3 regions of the Rhodoferax sp. LS1R11 genome follow, and region 3 is predicted to be linked to each of the others. Evidence: predicted binding sites of a transcription regulator. Region 3 holds the regulator's gene; each other region holds the start of a gene.
What was found. Region 3 encodes sigma-54, which starts transcription at its own class of promoters, with help from an activator protein. Its sites were predicted from a motif close to TGGCANGNAANCTGCTTT; they were not measured.
Positions count from the first base shown of each region.

Region 1 (7,222 bases), on a different contig from region 3:
TGGCGGCGGTCTTCAGCACGCTGTTGAGTTGACGCAAGTTGCCAGGCCACGGGTAACGCAAGAAGGCCTCAAGCAGCGTTGGCTGAATCGACAGCGGTCGGTTTGGCGAATGCTCACGCAGAATCTTTTGTGCCAGTGCGGCCAGATCGGTCCGGTCTCGCAGACGCGGCAGCTTCACTGAAATGCCATTGATGCGGTAGTAAAGATCGTCCCGAAAAGCACGCTGATCAATCAACTCCCGCAGGTTCCGGTGAGTTGCACTGATGAGGTTCACGTCAATATCGATGGGCCGGTGCCCCCCCAGCGGAACCACCTTGCGCTCTTGCAAAACGCGCAACAGGCGAGCCTGCAACGACAACGGCATATCTCCAATTTCATCAAGGAAAAGTGTACCGCCATTGGCCTGCAGGAGCTTGCCTGCCGCACCCTTGCGCTTGGCGCCGGTGAACGCACCTTCTTCATAGCCAAACAGCTCCGACTCAATCAGGGCCTCCGGTATCGACGCGCAATTGATCGCAACAAAGGGGCGATCCCGGCGCTGACTGAACTGATGAACTGCATTGGCCAAAAGCTCTTTACCCGTTCCGGTTTCACCCAGGATCAGAATGGGAATATCCTTGTCAATGACATGCCGAACCTTGTGAATCACCGAACGCACATGGGCATCGCCGAAGTCAAGCTCATCGAGTTGATGAGGCACACGCTTGCCTGTTTGCATGGCGTTCTGTGAGGGCACAGCAGGTACGACTGAGGTCGACGATGCTTGCGCCGTGGTGAAGTTGGTGTTGACCGTGCTCAAGGCCATCGCGGTCTCACCCCAGCTCACGCGAACGAATATTTCTGCACCATTTGACAGGTGCATCTTCATCGGCGCAAACGACGCCAGCCGGAGCTTGTCCATCAAATCCCCAAAAGCCAAACCGAACAGCGTGCGCATGCCCTGGATTCGCAAGGCTGAGGCACTGACATCGAGCAGGCGCAGACCAGCCCTGTTGGTTCCCAGTACTTTCCCGTCTTCCGAAAAAGCGATGATGCCCTCTTCAGGCGTGCCGATCAGATCTGCCGCCGCGTGAAAGTGCAATTGCAGGGACTGGCGAAACTTGTCTCGAAACCAATGACTCTCGATCGTGCGCGCGCACATCTCCACCAGTGCCATGGTGTGGGGATGAAATGAGCGTTTATCGCCGGAAACATCAAGCACCCCAATGACATTGCCGGAGTGATCCATGATGGGTGACGCGGCGCACGAGAGAAAATGATTGGACTGCATGTAGTGCTCATTGCCATGCACATAAATGTCTGTTTCCAGGACCAGCGCGGTACCCACCGCGTTGGTACCTTTGGAAGACTCCGCCCAACTCACACCGGGGCGCAACGCCACTTTTTCCGCATACTCGATAAAGGTGCTTTGGCAGCGCGTGCGCAGAACCGTTCCGTTGCCATCGGTCAGGACAATCATGCTGCCAAAGTCACCCACACATTTTCCCAACATCTCCACCACCGAGGTGGCCTGCGCAATCAGCCTGGCATTGCGTTCAAGCGTGATGCGAAAGTCGGCATGCATCTGGGCTGAAAAATCACAAGGCTCATAGGTCTTGAGACCCAGGTATTCGCAGCGGGCGTGTGACTCGATGATGAACGGATTCGGTGTCATTGGCCGCGCATCAACGGCATGCCCCCGATATGCCAAAGGCATGGACAGGCTGTCAAATGACGCCTCTTCATATTGCGCGGACATGTACTTGTCTCCTGTTCGGGTATTCCCGTATTTATTTGTCTATCAGTTGTCTCAACCTGTAGCGAATTGGATCAACCCGGCGGCCCGATCAGGTCAGCCCAAGTTCGTCAACCCGCTTCAACACGGGCTGTAGCCCATCGCGACGGGAGTGTACGCATGTTTGGAATCTACTTACCTTACACCCTTTTGGCAAGGCCCAGGGGTTGGCATAGTAGTTGCTGGTTTAAACGAGTTCACTAACTCCAATGGTTCGAAATCATGAAAAACTCCTCTCTCTTCCGCTTGCTTGGCTTGAGCGCAATTGCAGCACTTGCTCTGTCTGTTTCCTCTGTGGTGTTCGCCCACGGCGATGTCACGCCCCAGTCGGTTGATACCTCCACGCTGCCTAAACTCGGCACCGACTGGAAAGTTGACAACCCTTACCGTGGCAACGCGGCCGCCGTCAAGATAGGCTCGGCTGCGTACGGCCAGAATTGCGCACGGTGCCACGGGCTGGAAGCCATCTCCGGCGGTGTAGCACCCGACCTTCGCAAGATGGACAACGAATGCGTCAATTTGAAAGATGCCAAAAAACAGGCGATGTGCCTGCAGTCAACCGACGAATATTTTGTGGGCCGGGTCCGTCGTGGCCTGACACGCAACGGTGCCGTGTACATGCCTCCGTTTGAAGGAATCCTGAACCAGGAAGCCGTTTGGGCGCTCAAAAGCTACCTGGAAACCCGCCGGGAAAAACCCTTGGTTGCCGCCAAGTAAATTGACTGCACAATCGTTTCACCTCTATGACACTTGATTTCAAAAAGGAATTGGCATGACACTTGAAACCAGGTTGAACGCGGTGACACGCCGCCGTTTGCTGCAAGGGGCCACCCTGTTGCCGCTGGGCGGTCTCGCAAGCGCCGCATGGGCGCAAGAGGAACCCAACGCCCTCGCCCGCATCAAGGCGCGGGGCAGCCTCATTGTGGCGGTCTACAAGGCCATGCCCCCCTTCAGCGTCGATGGTGCAGGCATTGATGTGCTGATTGCGGAACAGTTGGCCAGCGAACTGGGGGTGAAGCTCAACCTGCTGCCGTTCTCGGCTGGCGAAAACATGCAGGACGACATCCGTAACATGGTCTGGAAAGGTCACTACCTGGGTTTCGGGCCGGCTGACGTTTTGTTGCATGTGCCGGTGGACAAGCCACTCATGGACAGCCAGAAGCAGGTTCTGATCTTCGCGCCTTACTACCGTGAAACGGTCGCAATGGCTTATGACGTGAGTCGTGTTCCCCAACTCGACACCCTGGCGGACCTGAAAGGCCAAAAAGTGGCGGTGGCAGGGCAGACGCTTGCGGGCTGGCTGCTGCTGGGCGCCGACGGTGGCGCTTACCGTGACCAGCTGATGACTCGCATGGACAACGGGACCGAAGCCGCCAGCCTCCTGTTGGCAGGCGATGTGGCTGTGGCTGCAGGCGATGCGTCCGAACTTCACAGTGTGCTGAAGGGCAACAAGCAGTACAAGGTCATTCCCTTGCCCATGCCTCGCGCACCCCGCAATGGCTGGGCAGTCGGGATGGCCGTCAAAAAGAACTCGACCGACCTGGCTCGCGCGTTGCAGTCGGCCATCAACACCATGGCCAAAGATGACCGTCTTTCAAAAATATTTGCGAGCTACAACGTGCCTTGGGGATCGGCCTGACACCATTGGCTCTGTCAATGCCCTTGCCCGCGCAGCGTAAAGCGGCGCGGGCAGATAATGTTTCTCAGCTAAAAATCGGCGGCTTGTTGCCACCGGTCTGCCCACATAGAGAGAGACCCCATGAACTACAGCGCCCAAACGACCCGCTACGACACCATGCCTTACCGCGTTTGCGGGCGAAGCGGGCTGAAACTACCGGCGGTGTCCTTAGGCCTGTGGCATAACTTTGGTGACGCCACGCCCTTCCAGACACAGCGCGACATGCTTCGTACTGCTTTTGATTCAGGCATCACCCACTTCGACCTGGCCAACAACTATGGCCCGCCTTACGGCAGTGCTGAGATCAATTTTGGCGAACACCTGCGTCGTGATTTCAAACCGTATCGCGATGAGCTTATTATTTCAAGCAAGGCTGGCTGGGACATGTGGCCCGGCCCCTACGGCCAAGGCGGCGGCTCCCGCAAATACGTGCTGGCCAGTCTGGACCAAAGCCTCAAGCGCATGGGCCTGGACTACGTAGACATTTTTTACTCTCACCGCTTTGATCCGGACACACCGCTTGAAGAAACCATGGGGGCACTGGCCAGCGCGGTTCAGCAGGGCAAGGCGCTTTATGTTGGCATCAGCAGTTACTCGGCAGAGAAGACCCGCGAAGCGGCCTCCATTTTGCGTTCCATGGGCGTCGCGCCGCTCATTCACCAGCCGTCCTACAGCCTGATGAACCGTTGGATTGAAGAAGATCTGCTCGACGCACTCGGCGACACCGGCATGGGCTGCATCGCCTTTAGCGCGCTGGCCCAGGGCCTGCTCACCAACAAATACCTCCATGGCATTCCTGCCGACGCCCGCATCAACCGCCCCGGCGGCGGCTCCATGAAGGCGGAACATCTCAGTGAGCAGAACATCAAACATGTCCGCGCCCTCAACGAGATTGCTCTGGCGCGCGGTCAAAGCCTGGCCCAAATGGCCACCGCCTGGGTCTTGCGCGATGCGCGCGTTACCTCGGCCCTGATCGGGGCCAGCCGACCTGAGCAGATTACCGAATTGGTCAGCGCCATGCAAAACCTGCAGTTCTCGGCTGAAGAACTGGCGGCCATCGACCAGCATGCGGTGGACGGCGGCATCAACCTGTGGCAGCGCCCGTCGACCAACCAGCGACCCGGTTGATCCGCACCGTTGGGCCAGGCCTCTGAAATGGCAATTGCACACGACGGGTTGAAGCACACAATGCAGGCATGAATCACACCACCCAGACCCAGCCAGGCGCTTCGTTGGCGCCAGAGGAACAGAGCCAACTCAAGCTGCTGCGTGCGCACCGGCGGGCTCATCGGCAAAAACATCCGCCCCGCCCACCGGCAGCACCGGAGCATTTTGCTTTTGCTCCCCCAACGCGGGGACAGCGCTTGGCGGACGCCGTGGCCTCCACCATCGGGTCATGGCGCTTCATCATTTTCCAAAGCACGGCCATTGCCTTGTGGATTACCGGCAATGCCCTGACCGGGCGCGGCGCGTGGGATCCCTATCCCTTCATTTTGCTCAACCTGCTGTTGTCATTCCAAGCCGCCTACACCGCACCCGCCATCATGATGAGCCAGAACCGGCAATCCGAGCTGGACCGCACACACGCGGAAAATGATTACGAAGTGAATGTGAAAGCCGAGCTCGAAATTGAGCTGCTTCATCAAAAAATTGACTTGATGAAAGAACAGGAGTTACTGGCCCTGACCGAAGCGGTGCGGGACCTCTCTGCCCGACTCGAAACGCTGACGGCGCGGATCGCCTGAAGGCATACCTCGTAACTTGGCCTGGCATGGCGCTCCGTGGCGCCTGCTCCTGCCAACGAGTTGAGAAGCCTTTTTACTTATCCAGCACTGATTGAAATCAACCATCGCCTCTGGATGGGTAAAATTCACCCATTGCGAATCTGAATAACCAAAGGAATCATCATGTCCAACCCCACACCTCACACCCCCAGCAACGAACCTGACGCTGTAGAAGCTGTTGTGTCTTCCATGCCACTCGTCTTGCCGCTCGTGGGCGCCGTGCTGATGTTTTTGCTGGCTTTCATTGCCGTTTCAATGGCCTGATCAGCCGTCCCCTGTTTTATGGTTATCGAAGCGCTGGCTCATCTGTAGCCAGCCTTCTGCGCGCTGCACGTCGCGGCAGCCGCCAAGTCCCGGCCCCATCCATGGCGCGCCGGGCACCCTCCCCCACTGACACCGTCCTGTATTGCGCAAGCCCTTGGCACGCCTTTGACCTGTTTAGCGACGAGTTGAATGGTCAAAAACAACATAAAGTCATGCAAGCTTTGCATGACTTTTACGTGTAACTGTCAGGTAACTGGCAGTCAAGTTCTTAAAATCGTGAGTCCGGCGTTACCCACGCCCAAGCAATGCCGTTGAAGCAGCCATTTGCTGCGTTCAAGTTCATTCCCCGCTGACCCGGCGAGGCAGTTTGTACAAAACGTTTTCTCAAAATGACTACCGCAAGGCCCCCCGTTCAACGGGTTGGTTCATTTTGAAAAAACGATTTTTTATCTCTGGAGCATTTTCATGAACTCACCTGCCATGCAAGGCTTGAACCTCAACACCCCAAGCTTTGTCAAGAACGCAAAATTGATCGCCTGGGTGGCCGACATGGCCGCACTGACCAAGCCCGCCAACATTTATTGGTGTGACGGCTCCGACGACGAATACGCCCGTCTTTGCCAACAACTGGTGGACTCTGGCACGTTCAAAAAGCTCAACGAAGCCAAGCGGCCCAACAGTTTTCTGGCGTGCTCCGACCCCACCGACGTGGCCCGTGTCGAAGACCGCACCTATATTTGCTCCGAGCAAAAAGAAAATGCCGGCCCCACCAACAACTGGATGGCCCCCGCCGACATGCGCGCGCTCTTGCAGCAAGGTCAGGCCGACGGCACCAAAGCCCTGTTTGACGGCTGCATGAAAGGCCGCACTATGTATGTGGTGCCGTTCTCCATGGGCCCGCTGGGTTCGCACATTTCGCATATCGGCATTGAGTTGACCGACAGCGCTTATGTCGCCGTCAACCAGAAAATCATGACCCGCATGGGCAAGGCCGTGTACGACGTGCTGGGCGTGAATGGCGACTTTGTGCCCTGCATGCACACCGTGGCAGCGCCTCTGGCAGCCGGCCAGGCCGATGTGAAGTGGCCTTGCAACAAGACCAAATACATCGTCCATTACCCCGAAACCCGCGAAATCTGGTCTTATGGCTCCGGCTACGGCGGCAACGCCTTGCTCGGCAAGAAGTGTTTTGCGCTGCGCATTGCGTCCAACATGGGCCGTGACCAGGGCTGGCTCGCAGAACACATGCTGATCCTGGGCGTAACCTCGCCCAAGGGCAAGAAATACCATGTGGCAGCGGCCTTCCCCAGCGCCTGCGGCAAGACCAATTTCGCCATGCTGATTCCACCGGCGGGCTTTGAAGGCTGGAGCGTGACCACCATTGGTGATGACATCGCCTGGATCAAGCCCCATGCCGACGGCAAGATGTACGCCATCAACCCCGAAGCTGGCTACTTTGGCGTGGCCCCCGGCACCAACACGCTAACCAACCCCAACTGCATGGCCAGTCTGAACCGCGACGTAATTTTCACCAACGTCGCGCTGACTGACGACGGCGACGTGTGGTGGGAAGGCATGAGTGACGTGCCCCCGGCCCACGCCATTGACTGGCAAGGCCAGGACTGGACCCCTGCGATTGGCAAGGAAACCGGCGCCAAGGCGGCCCACCCCAACGCCCGCTTCACGGTGTCCGCCATCAACAACCCCGCGCTCGACCCAGAG
Region 1 is NZ_JBWMAW010000016.1:29,678-36,899, reverse strand. It holds gene AC097N_RS17055 (sigma-54-dependent Fis family transcriptional regulator) at 1-1,738, opposite strand, end outside; gene pedF (cytochrome c-550 PedF) at 1,997-2,491, shown strand; gene AC097N_RS17045 (substrate-binding periplasmic protein) at 2,547-3,413, shown strand; gene mgrA (L-glyceraldehyde 3-phosphate reductase) at 3,534-4,580, shown strand; gene AC097N_RS17035 (DUF1003 domain-containing protein) at 4,649-5,197, shown strand; gene AC097N_RS17030 (hypothetical protein) at 5,360-5,500, shown strand; gene AC097N_RS17025 (phosphoenolpyruvate carboxykinase (GTP)) at 5,966-7,222, shown strand, end outside.
Region 1: the regulator sigma-54 is predicted to act here: its motif matches at 1,943-1,960, upstream of pedF (cytochrome c-550 PedF).

Region 2 (7,222 bases), on a different contig from region 3:
CGCCACCATCAGGACCAGCGGCAAAAAGGACAGGGCAATGACACGGGGGCGTATGCAGTAGGCCGCCGCACGCCACAAGGAGTCAAGGAACAGATTCATGCGGCGAGCATAACCCGACGCGCCCTGAGCAAAAATGGCGCTACGCGCGCCCTGCCAAACGCTTGAGCCCCAGCCACTGCTGCGCCCAGAAGCCCCGGCCATAATCGCGGCCCTGCTCGACCTGGTCGCGAACACCGGTCGCATCAAACCGGAGTTCGAAGTTGGCCGTGCCAAACAGCATGTCCCACCAAGGCAACAGCACGCCAAAGTTATGCCCACCCAGCGTGTTCTTGCCGGTCGACTCGTGGCCAAGGCCAATACTGTGGTGCAAGCGGTGAAAACGCGGACTGATCCACAGGCGTTCGCCCACACGGCCAAACCAGAGACGCAGGTTGGCATGCTGAAAGCTCTCGCTAAGCTGGGTGAACGCCACAATCGCCACAAACTGGCTGGGTGCGATGCCGATGAGTTGCGCCACCACGACCACGATCACGTCTCTGAGCACGTCATCCAGCAAGTGGTTGCGGTTGTCAGTCCACATCGTCATCTGACGTTGGGAATGGTGCAGGGCGTGCAGCTTCCACCACCATTCAAACTGGTGTTGGCCGCGGTGGATCCAGTAATCCAGCGCATCAATCACCACCAGGTACAGCAGCAAGCTCACCACGGGCCGGTCGGTCACGCCCGGCCACAGGGCATCCAGCTGAAAGGTACTGAGACCTGCCACGCGCAAGGCGCCAAAGAATTCATCGAACAGGGGGTCCAGCGAAAAAAACAAGACCAGCCCAAATAACCCGAGGCGGTGGATGACGGTGTACAGCATGTCGATGCGCACCGCCGCATGGTCGGTCACCGGTTCAACCGGACGCCAGCGTTGCAAGGGCCCGATGACGGCGACCAGAACGACAAGCTGAATCAGCCCCACCAACAGCCAGCCCGCGGCCACATACCCGTCTGACAGGAGATTGCCCATCCCCAGCGCGAACATGACCGGCTGAAAAACAGATTCAAACAGCCAGCCTTGGGCGTCTGAGAACGTATTGGCAAAAAAGTCCATCAACAACTCACGTCTTCAGGGTCGCGGACTAGTGGCCCGGTGCCATCACCCAGGCTTTGTAAGCCGGGTGATCACGCAGCGTGGCAAAGCAAAAGCCCTTGTCCTTGAGACCCATGATGAGCGGCTCCAGCACGGTGGGCGCCCACGGATCTTTGCGCGACCAGATACCCAGATGGGCCATCAGGATGTCGCCTTTTTTGATGTCACGGAGTGCTTTATTGAGCAAGGCTTCATTGCTGAACTTCTCGCTGGGCAACTCGTCGCCCAGAAAACCGGCGGGCGCCCAGCCCACATGCTCGTACCCACAGGCCTTCGCCACCGCCAGGAGGCGTGGCGATGTTTTGCCGCCCGGTGCGCGAAACAAGGACAAAGGTTTTTTGCCCGTGAAGTCTTGCAGGCGCTCATTCGCATAGGCCAATTGGCCGCAGTATTTTTTGGCATCAAAGGTAAATTCACGGCCCTCAAAGGCGCCAGCGGTGGCCTGCATGCGGAACTTGGGCTCGACACCGGGCAGGTCCCCCCGCCAGTACACATGGTCATAGGTGTGCGAGGCAAACTCATGTCCTTCGGCCGACCGGGCTTTCCACCACGGCGCCCAGTGGTTACCCAGACTGCCGTCGCCGACCTTGGTACGCTCATTGGCGGCAAAAAAAGTGACCTTGACGTTTTGGCGTTTGAGCACGTCGGCAATCAAGGAGGCCACTTCCATGTGGCCGGTATCGAAAGTCAGATACAGCGGGTTTTCACAGGCTTTTGGTGCCACAGCGTCCGCCGAACGCGCGGGAGTAGCTATCAAAAATATAGCACCCAGGAGCAACGGGAGTTTATTGCCGGGCAGCATGAGCGAGTGTCCAGACGCCATGTGGTGACTTGCCGACATTGACCTGGCGTACCACCTGGCGTGTTTTGGTGTCGATCACGGTCAGCTTCTTGGCCCAACGCGACGCCACGTAAAGGAACTGGCCGTCAGGCGACAGATCCATACAGTCCGGCCCACTGGGCGCCGGGTAGCTCTCGACAACGGACATGGTCTGGTAATCGATCTTGCTGATGGTATTGGCCACCCGGTTGCTCACAAACACGTGGCGCTTGTCGCCCGCACCGCGAAATGCATGCGCGCCCTGCCCGGTTTTGATCAGCTTGACCAAACGGGGTTCGCGACCGGAGACGTCATACACCTCCACACCCTCGCCGCCGGTCAGGCCCACGAGCAGAAACTTGTCGTCCGGGGTGCCAAACACATCAGCTGGCATGGCGCCGGTCTTGCCGCGCCATTTGAGGGTTTGGCTGACCAGGTCGATCATTACCAACTCGTCGCTGTCCTGCATGGAGGCGTAGACCACGCTGCTTTTGCTGTCAATCCAGAGATGGCTGGGCGTCTTGCCGGTGGCAATGCGTTTGGCCAGCGTCAGGTTGCTGCCATCCCAGCGGTAAATGTCCACATGGTTGAGCCGGTTGGCCACGGTGACAAACCACTTCATGTCGGGCGAGAAACGCAACTGATAGGGGTCCAGAATGTCGCGCACGGTGCGCTGCACCTCGGCCGTCTTCGGGTCCACAAACAACAGGGAGTCGCTCAGCGCATTGGCAATCACCAGCGACTTTTCATCGGGGGTGAGGTACATGTGATGCGGCTCTTTGCCGGTGGGGATGCGCTTGGTCTCGGTCCAGGTCACGGGATCAATCACGCTGACGCTGGCATCCAGCGAATTCAGGACAAAAACGGGTCTGGCTTGGGCATGGGCTGCCAATGGCGCCAAAGCGGCCATCGTCAAGGCCATGACACTGGTGATTCGAGCGGACCGTTGGATCAGGGAAAAAGCAGGAAAACAGGCGGAAAACGTCACAATGCAGCACTCTTTCAGGTAACCGTCAAGTGTAGCTGTCATCTCCCGCCCGCTGCCGCCGCCCCTGCGCCAGCCATCAACGACTTGTTGCCTTAGGTCAACCGGCGATGCTGGCAAGGTCCGCCGGGCTTAACCAGCGCCACTGGCCTGGCGCGAGATCATCGGGCAACTTCAGGCCACCAATCCGGGAGCGCTGCAAACCCTCCACCCGGTTGCTGACAGCGGCTACCATGCGTTTGACCTGGTGGTACTTGCCCTCTGTCAGGGTCAGGCGCAGATGGTGACTGGACACCGCCTCGGCCGCAGCCGCCCGCACGGGCTTGGGGTCATCGTCCAGCACCACACCTGCCAGCAGCTTGCTGACCTGCTGGTCGTCCAGCGGGTGTTTGACAGTCACCTCATACACCTTGGGCACATGGTGGCGCGGTGAACTCATGCGATGGATGAACTTGCCGTCGTCCGTGAGCAGCAGCAGGCCGGTGGTGTCCTGGTCCAGCCGACCGACCGCCTGCACCCCTTGCACCGCACCTTTTTGCGGACGCAGGCGCAGCGGTGACGGCAACAGGGTGTAAATGCTGGGGTAAGTTGACGGCTTCTGGGAGCATTCGGTCGCCGTGGGCTTGTTCAGCATCACATAGGCTTTTTCATGGTAGGGCCAATCGATGCCCTGCACCTGGAAACGCAAACCTTCTGCTACAAATTCAGTAGCTGACTCCGTACATTTAACGGGGGCTACAGCCTCATTTGACTCATAAACCTGCACCAAGCCCTGTTGAACCAGGCCGGCACACACACGTCGGGTTCCGAAACCCTGGGAATAAAGAATGTCTTGTAACTGCATGCCCCGAGTATCGCAAAGCCGGACAAGCAGTCCGGCAAGGTGCAATGAAAACGCCAGGAACAAAACCTGGTGCCCAAAACATTCAGGGAATGATTGAATCCGTCAACGTGATTCGATGAGGATCAGGCCTTTTTGGCGTAGGCGCTGCACCAGCCCTTGCCAGCCACTTGCTTGCCGGCAAACAACGGACAGCCACCCGCTGCATCGGCAGGCTTACCCTGGTACAGCGCACAGTTGCTGCAAACCTGGCCAGCGGCATATTTGGGGAACTTGACTTTGTCAGTCTTGGTAGCGTCTGCCTTGTAGCCCAAAGCGGCCGCTTGTGCGTCTGACTCCGCGACCATGGCACCTTGGGCCATGACGTTACCGGCCATCAAGGCGCCGCTGGCAAAGCTGAGTTGAACGATAAATTCGCGACGGTTAGACATGAGTTTTTCCTGAGTTGTTGAGAATTGATGATATGCCCGCGCCTGAACGCAAACATATAAGCGAATTCTGATCTATCGGACTCCACTTGTCCAAGTCAACCTCAATACCCGGCTAATACAGTCAAGGATGACGGGAATCGCCGCAAGGCCTGCGAGGCCCAAGAACCCACGGAATTCGGGCGATTTTTTGTAACTGGGCGTTAGCGTACAGAAAGGACCAAAACCTGTCCAATCGAGAGAAATCGCGCGATATTGACCGCCAGTCGGCTGACGCCAACCCGGAAATACGTCTCCCAGCCATCGGATGATGCCCGGTAAACCGCGCAACTCCTCCCTGAATTGGCAAGGAAACAAAGCGATACATGCCTCTGTCAACCCGGCTGTAAGCTTCAAACAGCATCAAAATTAATACGTCGGAAGAGGTCATCATGTCATCCAGAACATACCGTCTCGACAACTTTGCATCATTCACCAGCGCGTATCTGCCAGTGGCGGACTCGTCCGAATTCCTTTTACAGGTTGACCGAGCGCTATCCGTGACATTGGGGGAAGTTCAAGAACCGCAGGCCGCCAGATTTACCTTTCGGGTGACGCCTTCTTGGAAAAACGAAGACCATCATGGCAAAACCGAGCCCCATTGACCGATTTTTAATGCAGAAGTCGCAACAAAGAAAAAGGCCTCCGAGTATCGCTACTTGGAGGCCTTTGTCATGCGGTATGGGCTGGGGGGTCAATTGAAAGATACCTTGAAACCCGCATGGATGCTAGATTTTTCATCTTTCATCTCCGTTATGTTCCCCGGTTTGTTCCCCGGTATTGCTTTTGCTACCCCTACAAACTGACCGAAAATGGCCCGGCGTTTAATCTTGCTTGAACTGAAAAATCCTCTGCAACTTCTTTTCAATCTGTTGCAGCCTTGTGACGGTGCCATCCTTGGGCCTGTCCTGCCATTTGCTGATTTTGAATTAATTCAAAAAGGGAAATTTAATCTCTGCGTGGGGTAACAGTTAGTGTCCGGCTTCGCAAAGTGCCAGACTTTGCACCCGCCCCCGCCTCGCGTGCGCGTGTGCGCGATGATCAAAGAAAACCCCCGTCTTTCGCGCACGCGCACGACACGTTTTGTGCGTTAGCGTTATCTCAAACCTTCGCAGTCGGTTGACATCGTGATGAAGCGCAGACTTTTATCAGCCCCTTCCAGACACGGACTCCCCAAACAGAAAACCCCGCCAATGCGGGGTTCGTTGTCAGCCTGATAGCGGCTTAGGTATTAGATTCGTTTTGATCGGCGGGACACTGCGAGTGCCAACAATGCCAGTCCAAAAAGGCCAAGAGTTTCCGGTTCCGGCACCGCGCTGCTATTGATATTGAATACGGCGGCTGCGCCCTGAGAAGCAGACCCGGTATTAAAGTTAAAAGTCATAGCGTGGTCAGTAAACCCGAAATTACTGGTAAACGCAGCGTTAAATCCAGAGTTAGACGCGAGTGACAAGGACGTGATGACGTCATCAAAACCGCTGAACGTATAGGTTCCAAAACCGCCCCAACCTACGCCATTAGCAGTAACCGTGAGTGTATTTGCCCCAAAGTCAAAATTAACGTAGTTCGCGATTCCCTTGAATTCAACTCCGCTGCCAATCGTGGCACTCGCTGGTCCCAAAGAGATTCCGCTTGCTGAAATGGTGTCTCCAACCAACGTTGCATTTGCAAAGGTTGACACAGCGGCGGCGCCAACAAACAGCAATGAAATGGCGATGGACTTGATGGTGGTGAATTTCATATTTGCTTCCAACTTGTTATGGTGATCGATGCAATCAAATATGCACGGATCGCGCCAACGAACGTAACTCATTGATAAATATCAAATACGTGCGAAATTTCACGTATCAGCTGTAACAACATGTAAACTTTCTCGACACATTTAGGGGCCGTTTTTAGGCTGCCACTGGCATTTAGTTGCGGTGTGATTCGGCGCTTTGCGAGACGGCAACTAGTCCTTATCCAACCCCTACAGTCCCATCCTCTGCATCTTGGCTTTCAGCCGCCCCATCGTCACCGCCAGCCCGGCCATGGTCTGCCGCTCATAGCCCTCATAGATGGCCATCAATCGCCAGTAGGTGCGCCAGTGCATCCCCTTGGGTTTGCCGCCTGCCCCATGGATCACGCCAGGCACCCAGCCCAACCGGTCGCGTAGCTTGTTAGCCCGTCGATAGCCACCACTGTTTGCCGTCTCGTTATTGCTGTTGTAGGCCAGCCGGTGGCAGTGCCTGCACGCAAACACCGCGCCCCCGTACAGCACCGCCACACGCCGCCCACAGCCCACCGCCGGGCACAGCCACCAGACACGCTGCCCGCCATAGTTGCAGCCTGTCCAGTCCAGGCGTACCGGGTAATCCATGCGCTTGGGTTCGCCCCCATACGGCGTTGTCTGATAGATCAGCCTCACCTTGTCGGCTTGTACCTGCATTTCAATGGACGCCACTTGTTCACCGTTGCGGCTCCAAGTCCAGTTCAATGACTTGCCCGGCCTCAGACATCCGGCACGCTGGATTTTTCGTACATCCAAGGCCCGTTTATCAGTTGTGCAACTCTTGCCCATGGCCTACCCATTTTTAAAACCGAAATCAATTGGCAAGTTTGGAAACCCGCGACACTGAATTGGCGTCTGACCGTGCGCCGCCAGCGCTCCCCACGACCTTTTGGCTTGCATCGTGGGTGGTAATATTTCCACTCAAGCCGCCGCAGCGTTGCCCCATGTGTCATTGCCAGCACCAGCAGACACGGAATTGACTGCAACAGATGGCATATTTAGATGGCTTCCGTTAGACGGTGTAGAAAGCATCCCCAAATGGGGGGCTATTGCGCCGTGAGACGGTGCTAAGGCCAAACGCTCTACACCGCCAGACGGTTTAAGGCTAGCGTTTTCGTTTTTCGGTTGCCGCCACTTTTCGTAAAGTTCTTCCCGCGTGGGTTTGGCATGGAGCACAACCCCCGATGCGTAGGCCCCTCTACG
Region 2 is NZ_JBWMAW010000011.1:72,974-80,195, reverse strand. It holds gene AC097N_RS14025 (EI24 domain-containing protein) at 1-99, opposite strand, end outside; gene AC097N_RS14020 (sterol desaturase family protein) at 140-1,096, opposite strand; gene AC097N_RS14015 (polysaccharide deacetylase family protein) at 1,125-1,937, opposite strand; gene AC097N_RS14010 (YncE family protein) at 1,921-2,877, opposite strand; gene AC097N_RS14005 (16S rRNA pseudouridine(516) synthase) at 3,041-3,784, opposite strand; gene AC097N_RS14000 (high-potential iron-sulfur protein) at 3,907-4,212, opposite strand; gene AC097N_RS13995 (PEP-CTERM sorting domain-containing protein) at 5,480-5,989, opposite strand; gene AC097N_RS13990 (hypothetical protein) at 6,218-6,775, opposite strand; gene AC097N_RS13985 (hypothetical protein) at 6,941-7,222, opposite strand, start outside.
Region 2: the regulator sigma-54 is predicted to act here: its motif matches at 6,029-6,046, upstream of AC097N_RS13995 (PEP-CTERM sorting domain-containing protein).

Region 3 (7,222 bases):
AAAATAATGGGCTTTTGACCGGGCTCGCGCACTACCTCGGCATCCGCCGCTTCCTGTTTCAGGCTCTCCCACTCCGCGCGGCGGAAGGGCAAATACTTTTCGAACGCAAACCGGCGACGGCTGCCCGCCGCGATGTTGCACGCGATCTGGGCCGCCTCAATCACCACGGTGCCGCTGCCGCAGCAGGGGTCGTACAAGGGCTGCAAATCTTCGTCGCCATCGGCCCAGCCACTGGCGGCAATCATGGCCGCGGCCAGGGTTTCCTTCAAGGGCGCATCCCCCTTGTCCTCGCGCCAGCCACGTTTGAACAGCGGCTCGCCCGAGGTGTCGATGTACAGCGAGCAGTGGTCGGTGGTGAGGTGGGTGTAAATACGCACGTCGGGCCACTGGGTGTTGACGTCCGGACGCACACCGCCCGCGGTCTCCCGAAACCGGTCGCACACCGCGTCCTTGATCTTGAGCGCCGCAAAGTTCAACGAGGTGAGCGGGCTGTGTTGCGCCGTTACCTCCACCTTGATGCTTTCCTTCGGCGTGAACCAGCGCTCCCACGCCACCTCGCTGGCGGCGCGGTACAGGTCCTGCTCGCCACGGTACTCGGTGTAGGACAGCAGCACCAGCACGCGCTGGGCCAGGCGGCTGTACAGATTGAGCAGCATGGCATGCGCCATGGAGGTGCGCACGGCCACGCCGCCGCGCTGCTTGGTCACGCAGCCTGGCGGCAAGCCGGTGATGCGCAGAATCTCGGGCGCCAGGTAGTCCTCGACGCCGGCGGCGCAGGGCAAAAATAATTGAAGTTGGTTCATGGTGTTCTGGATAAAGGCGCTACAGCGCCTTGCGCAAGGATGCGGGGGCAATCCGCAGACCTTCGCGGTATTTGGCCACCGTGCGGCGGGCGCAGTCGATGCCCTGCTCTTTGAGCATCTCGGAAATCTGGTTGTCGCTGAGCGGCTTGGTCACGCTTTCGGCGCTGATGAATTGCTTGATCAGGGCGCGCACTGCGGTGCTGGATGCGTTGCCGCCCGAGTCGGTGCCCAGGCCGGAGCCAAAGAAATACTTGAGCTCAAACGTGCCAAACGGCGTGGCCATGTACTTGGCCGTGGTCACCCGGCTGATGGTCGATTCGTGCAGGCCCAGCTCGTCGGCAATCTCGCGCAGCACCAAGGGGCGCATGGCCAGTTCACCATGGGTGAAGAAGCTCTTTTGACGCTCCACAATGGCGTTGCTGACCCGCAAAATCGTGTCAAAGCGCTGCTGGATGTTCTTGATGAACCAGCGCGCCTCCTGCAGCCGCTGCTGCAGCGCCGCAAAGTTGGACGACTCGCTACCGCCGCCCTTGTGCTGCTTGAGCGCGTTGGCGTAGATGTCATGCACCCGCAGGCGGGGCATCACCTCGGCATTGAGCCGCACCTGGAATTTGGCCTGAGCGCCCTTGCCGACCTTGACCACCAGCACATCGGGCACCACGATGTTGCGTTCCACATTCACAAACCGCCGGCCCGGCTTGGGCTCCAGGCGGGCGATGAGCGCAATGGCTTCGCGCACGGCGGCATCGGTGACCGCGCACACCTGAACGAGTCGCTTCACGTCGCGTCGCGCCAGCAGGTCCATCGGCTGGGCACAGATGCGCAAGGCCACCTTCAGGACCGACTGCAACTGTCGGGAGGCCGGGTCCGTCACCGCCCTGGCCAGCAAGGCCTTCAGTTGCAAGGTCAGGCACTCGGCCAGATGGCGCGCCCCGACCCCCGCGGGCTCCAGGCTTTGCAGCAGCGACAGCGCCACCGTGAAATGGTGCACCAGTTGTTCGACCTGCTCGGCATCGCCGTCCCCGGCCAGGCCCTGGGCCAGCGAGATGAGTGTGTCCTCCAGGTAGCCGTCGTCGTTCAGGGACTCGATCAAAAATCGCAGGGCGGCGCGGTCTTCCTCACTCAAACGCAAGGCCAGCGCCTGGCGGTGCAAATGACTTTGCAGCGACTCCTGGGTGCGCGCCATCTCGGTCACATCGGCGTCTTCGTTGCCGTTGAGGTTGTTGGTGCTGGGCTTGGCATCGCCACCCCACTCGCTGTCGTCGGGTGACAGGGAGGCGCTGCCATCGCCTTCCCAACTTTGGCCGTCGTCGGCGGACAGCGGCGTGACTTCAGTATCATTTTCGCCTGTAGCCCTCGTCTCTACTGCGTAGTCAGCTACAGTATTGGTAGCAGCTTCGGCATTGAGATCGTCATTGCGCACGGGCGTATCGGCCTGCGCCAGACCAAACTCCTCGCGCACCGGCTGGTCTGCGCCCAGCTCCAGAAACGGGTTGTCGTCCAGCATCTGGTCGACTTCCTGGCTCAGCTCCAGCGTGGAGAGTTGCAACAGGCGGATCGACTGCTGCAACTGCGGCGTGAGCGCCAGGTGCTGCGAAACACGGAGGGAAAGACCTTGCTTCATGTGCTCACCGCAGTGTCGGGCGCGTGAGTAAAGGCCGCCGCGCCGGGCCGCCCCAAGCAAGGCCAGCCCCCCTCGGGGGGCAGTGCAGTACACGCAGTGACAAACGTGGGGGCCATATATCTACATTTTGAAGTGTTCACCCAGATAGACCCGACGCACGTTGGCGTCGTTGACGATCTCGGAAGGTGTGCCCTCAGCGAGCACGGTGCCGTCGCTGATGATGTAGGCGTGATCACAAATGCCCAGGGTTTCGCGCACGTTGTGGTCGGTGATCAGCACGCCCAGACCCCGGGCTTTCAAAAAACTGATGATGCGCTGGATCTCGATCACGGCAATCGGGTCAATCCCGGCAAACGGTTCGTCCAGCAGAATGAACCGGGGCTGGGTAGCCAGCGCGCGGGCAATTTCAACCCGGCGCCGCTCGCCACCGGACAGCGCCAGGGCGGGCGTTTCCCGCAGGTGGTCCACGCGCAACTCCTGCAGCAGCTCGGTCAGACGTTTCTCGATCTCGGCTTTGCCCAGGGGTTTGCCGGCCTCGTCGCGCTGCAGCTCCAGCACGGCGCGCACGTTGTCTTCCACATTGAGCTTGCGAAAAATGGAGGCTTCCTGCGGCAGGTAACTCAGCCCCAGGCGGGCCCGCCGGTGAATGGGCATGTGCTCGATGGACTGGCCATCAATGGTGATGTCACCCGAGGTGGCGCGCACCAGGCCCACAATCATGTAGAACGACGTGGTTTTGCCCGCACCGTTGGGACCCAGCAGGCCCACCACCTCGCCTTTTCGAACCGTCAGCGACACGTCCTTGACGGCCTTGCGGCTGCCATAGAACTTCTGCAGGTGGCTGGCCACAAGCCGGCTTTCGCCGTTGAGGCCATCGGCCCGAGACGAGGCCTCGGCCACAGAGACGTCGTTCGTCACTTTTTCGGCTCCTCCGGCGTCGGGCTGGCGCGCAGCACCGGCGAAGGGCTTGCGCCGTTGGCCGCAGCAGGGTCCGACTTGGGTGTCAGCATGACACGCACGCGCCCGGCTGGCGTGCCCGGACTGGCCTTGGCCACTGAGCCATCAATCGTGAAAACGTCTGTGCTATTGTTGTAGAAAATAACGGCGCCGGTCATTTCGTCGTTCAGTTTGGTGCCCTGAAAGCGGCGCAGCTGCGCTTTTTTGATGAACTTGACGGTGTCGGCCCGGCTGTCGTACTCGATGGTCTCGCCTTCGCCTTCGATGTACTCATCCAGGCCTTCACGTTTTTGCCGGAAGTAGGCCAGCTTGCCGGGCTCCGAAGTCACCAGCCCGAACTGGTAACCCTCGGCGTCCTGGCGAACCTCAATTTTGGTACCCCGAATCACGATGCTGCCCTTGGTCAAGACCACGCCGCCGGTGAAGACACTGGTCTTCTTGGCGTCGTCGTAACGCAAGGTATCAGCTTCCACATTCATGGGCTTGTTGCGGTCCGCTTTGTCGGCGTGCGCGATTCCCCCCGAAAGGGCCAGCGCCGCGATCAAAAGCAGAGAGGAAAGTGATGATTTCATAAAGGCACGAATCTTGCATTAATACGTTGCCTTTGGATTGTAACGACGGTAAGCGTTGACTCAAGCCTGTTACGTCACAAATGCCTGAATCTGCTTGACAGACACGAGCTGTCGCTTAGCCGCAACGGCGTCCCGGCTGAACGCCCTGCCACCCGGGCCAGTTCAGCGAATGAGGTGATCACCGGCCCGTGCGAATGCCTGCCATCAGGTGCTCAGCTACTTTCAGTGCGCGCTCCATGCTCTTGGCCAACGAGCCATCGGTGTAAAAACGCCCGCCAATGCCCAGGGCGGGAACGCCTTCCACCTTGTAGGCGTTTTGCAACTGGGTGCCGCGAGACGCTTTGGTGGAGACGGAGAAGGAATTGAAGTGCTCCAGGAACTTGGCCTTGTCCACGCCCTGCTTGGCCACCCAGTCTCCGATGGGGCCGACCTTGTCCAGGCTTTGTTTTTCCACATGAATCGCGGCAAACACCTTGCTGTGAAGCTTGTCGATCAGGCCCATGGCCTCCAGGGCATAAAACAGGCGCTGCTGCGGCACGAAGTCGTCACGGAACGCGACCGGCACCCGGCGCACCATGACGTCTTTGGGTACGCGCTTGCTCCAGGCGTCAAAAGTGGGCTCGAAGGCGTTGCAATGGGGGCAGCTGTACCAAAAGAATTCAACAACCTCGATGATCCCGGCCTTGGCTTCGACGGCAGCGGGCTTCTCCACCACCAGATAATCCGTACCTGCCTCAGGCGGCTTCGCTTGCGCCTGGGCAGCCAACGGAACCAGTGCAGCCCCTGCAGCCGCACTGCAAGCCAGAGAAAATTCACGACGTTTCATCTTCAAATACTCCAAACAAAAAGATATCGGATCAGGATGGCGACGATAAGTTCGGTACTTCGCACCGTTCAGGGGGATTAACGCTGTACCCGGACCAACGCGGTGTCCATCCCGGCGGCGTCCAGTTTTTCCTTGGTTCGTTCGGCTTCGTCCTTTTTGTCAAAAGGCCCGACCCGCACCCGAAACACGGCCCGCCCGGCCTGTTCACGCTCGGTCACCCGGGCTTCTATGCCACTGAGAGACAATTTTGCACGCTGGCTTTCTGCGTCTTCGGGGGTGCGAAATGCGCCCGCCTGCACGAAGTAGGTGAATGGTTCAGCGGTCGCGCCAGAGGACTTGGCCTTGGCGAGATCGCCCAAGGGGTCCACGCTGCTGGCCGACTTCACGTCAGCTTTCGTTTTCGGAGCTGTCGTGGGGGCAGCGTCTGAGGCCGCCGTAAAAGCCGGTTTGGCCTTGACCACAGCCACAGGAGGCGCAACCACCGCCGCTCCGTCGGCTGGCGCCGTCTCAGTCACCGGAGCCGGAGCGGGTGTGATGGGCTTGGCCGGGTTCTTGCCATACAAAGGGGTGTTGGGGTCCCAGTCTTTGTTCTTTTTGCTCTCGGCCACATCCATATCGGCCGTACGGCTTTGCCATTTGCTGACAAACGGGACCGGGACTTTGGTGACATAGACCGCCACGGCCAACGCCGCAGCCAAACCGACCACAACCCCAACAATGAACCCCAGGATGGTTCCACCACGTTGCTGTTTCATTCGCTGTCTCTCTCTCTTTGTTTACATCTTTTGCGGGGCACTCACACCCAGCACGGCCAAACCATTGTGCAACACCTGCGCCGTCGCGGCGACGAGCGCCAGACGGGCCAGCTTGACGGCTTCATCATCGACCAGAATGCGCTCGGCATCGTAGTAGCTGTGGTAGCAAGCAGCGAGTTCGCGCAGGTAGAAAGTGACATCGTGCGGCGCAAAGTCCACCGCCGCAGCAGTCAGCATGTCAGGGTACTTGGCCAGCAACAGCATCAGCGCCTGGGCTTGCGGGCTTTGCAGCGCGGAGAGATCCACATCCTTGAGCGTCGCCGCATCGCCGCCGTCCTTCTCGCGCCAGGCCGCCAGCACCGAACAAATGCGGGCGTGGGCGTATTGCACGTAGTACACCGGGTTGTCGTTGTTCTTGGCAATGGCGAGGTCCACATCGAAGGTGTACTCGGTGTCAGGCTTGCGGCTGAGCAGGAAGAAGCGCACGGCATCCTTGCTGGTCCACTCGATCAGGTCGCGCAGCGTGACATAGCTGCCCGCACGCTTGGAGATTTTGACCTCTTCGCCCCCACGCACCACCCGTACCATGGTGTGCAACACATAGTCCGGGTACCCTTGGGGGATGCCCACATTGGCCGCCTGCAGCCCCGCCCGCACGCGGGCGATGGTGCCGTGGTGGTCGGTGCCCTGGATGTTGACCACCTTCTCAAAGCCCCGCTCCCACTTGGTGATGTGGTAGGCCACGTCAGGCACAAAATAGGTGTAGCTGCCGTCGCCTTTGCGCATGACGCGGTCCTTGTCGTCCCCGTACTCGGTGGACTTGAGCCACAGCGCGCCGTCCAGCTCATAGGTCTTGCCGGCGTCCTGCAGGCGCTGGACCACCGCGTCAACCTTGCCACTGGTGTACAGGCTGGATTCCAGGTAGTAGTTGTCAAACTTGACCGAGAAGGCCTGCAGATCCAGGTCTTGTTCATGGCGCAGGTAGGCCACGGCAAATTGGCGAATATCGTCCAGCGCCTCGACATCGCCTGACGCCGTGAACTCGCGGTCATCTGACTTGACCGTCTTTTTCGCCAGAAAGTCCGTGGCAATGTCGGCAATGTAGTCCCCGTTGTAAGCCAGCTCGGGCCACTCGGCGTCGCCCGGCTTGAAGCCCTTGGCGCGCAGTTGGGTGCTGTTGGCCAGTGTGCCGATCTGCACCCCGGCGTCGTTGTAATAGAACTCCCGGTGCACGTCCCAGCCCTGGGTCTGAAACAGGTTGCAAATTGCGTCACCCAGGGCGGCCTGGCGGCCGTGGCCCACATGCAGCGGCCCAGTCGGATTGGCCGACACGAACTCCACCAGCATGCGGTGGCCCGTTGGAGCCTGCGCACCGAACGTGGTGGTCTGGGTCAGCACCTCGCGCACGATCTGCTGTTTGGCCTCGGGTTTGAGTTTGATGTTGATAAAGCCGGGACCGGCAATGTCAATGGCCTCGACCCAGCGCTGATAGGGCACCGCGGCCAGCAAGGCCGAACGCAGGGTCTCGGCCAGTTGGCGCGGATTGAGTTTGAGCGGCTTGGCCAGTTGCATGGCAGCGGTGGTGGCCAAGTCGCCATGGGCCGCGACTTTGGGCGACTCAAAGGCGGCTTTGGCACCGGCGCCGGGTGAGAGGTTTTCCAGGGCTTGCGCCAGGGATTCGAGTA
Region 3 is NZ_JBWMAW010000002.1:95,593-102,814, forward strand. It holds gene AC097N_RS03175 (THUMP domain-containing class I SAM-dependent RNA methyltransferase) at 1-803, opposite strand, end outside; gene rpoN (RNA polymerase factor sigma-54) at 823-2,427, opposite strand; gene lptB (LPS export ABC transporter ATP-binding protein) at 2,548-3,345, opposite strand; gene lptA (lipopolysaccharide transport periplasmic protein LptA) at 3,342-3,956, opposite strand; gene AC097N_RS03195 (thiol:disulfide interchange protein DsbA/DsbL) at 4,135-4,782, opposite strand; gene AC097N_RS03200 (SPOR domain-containing protein) at 4,860-5,537, opposite strand; gene argS (arginine--tRNA ligase) at 5,559-7,222, opposite strand, start outside.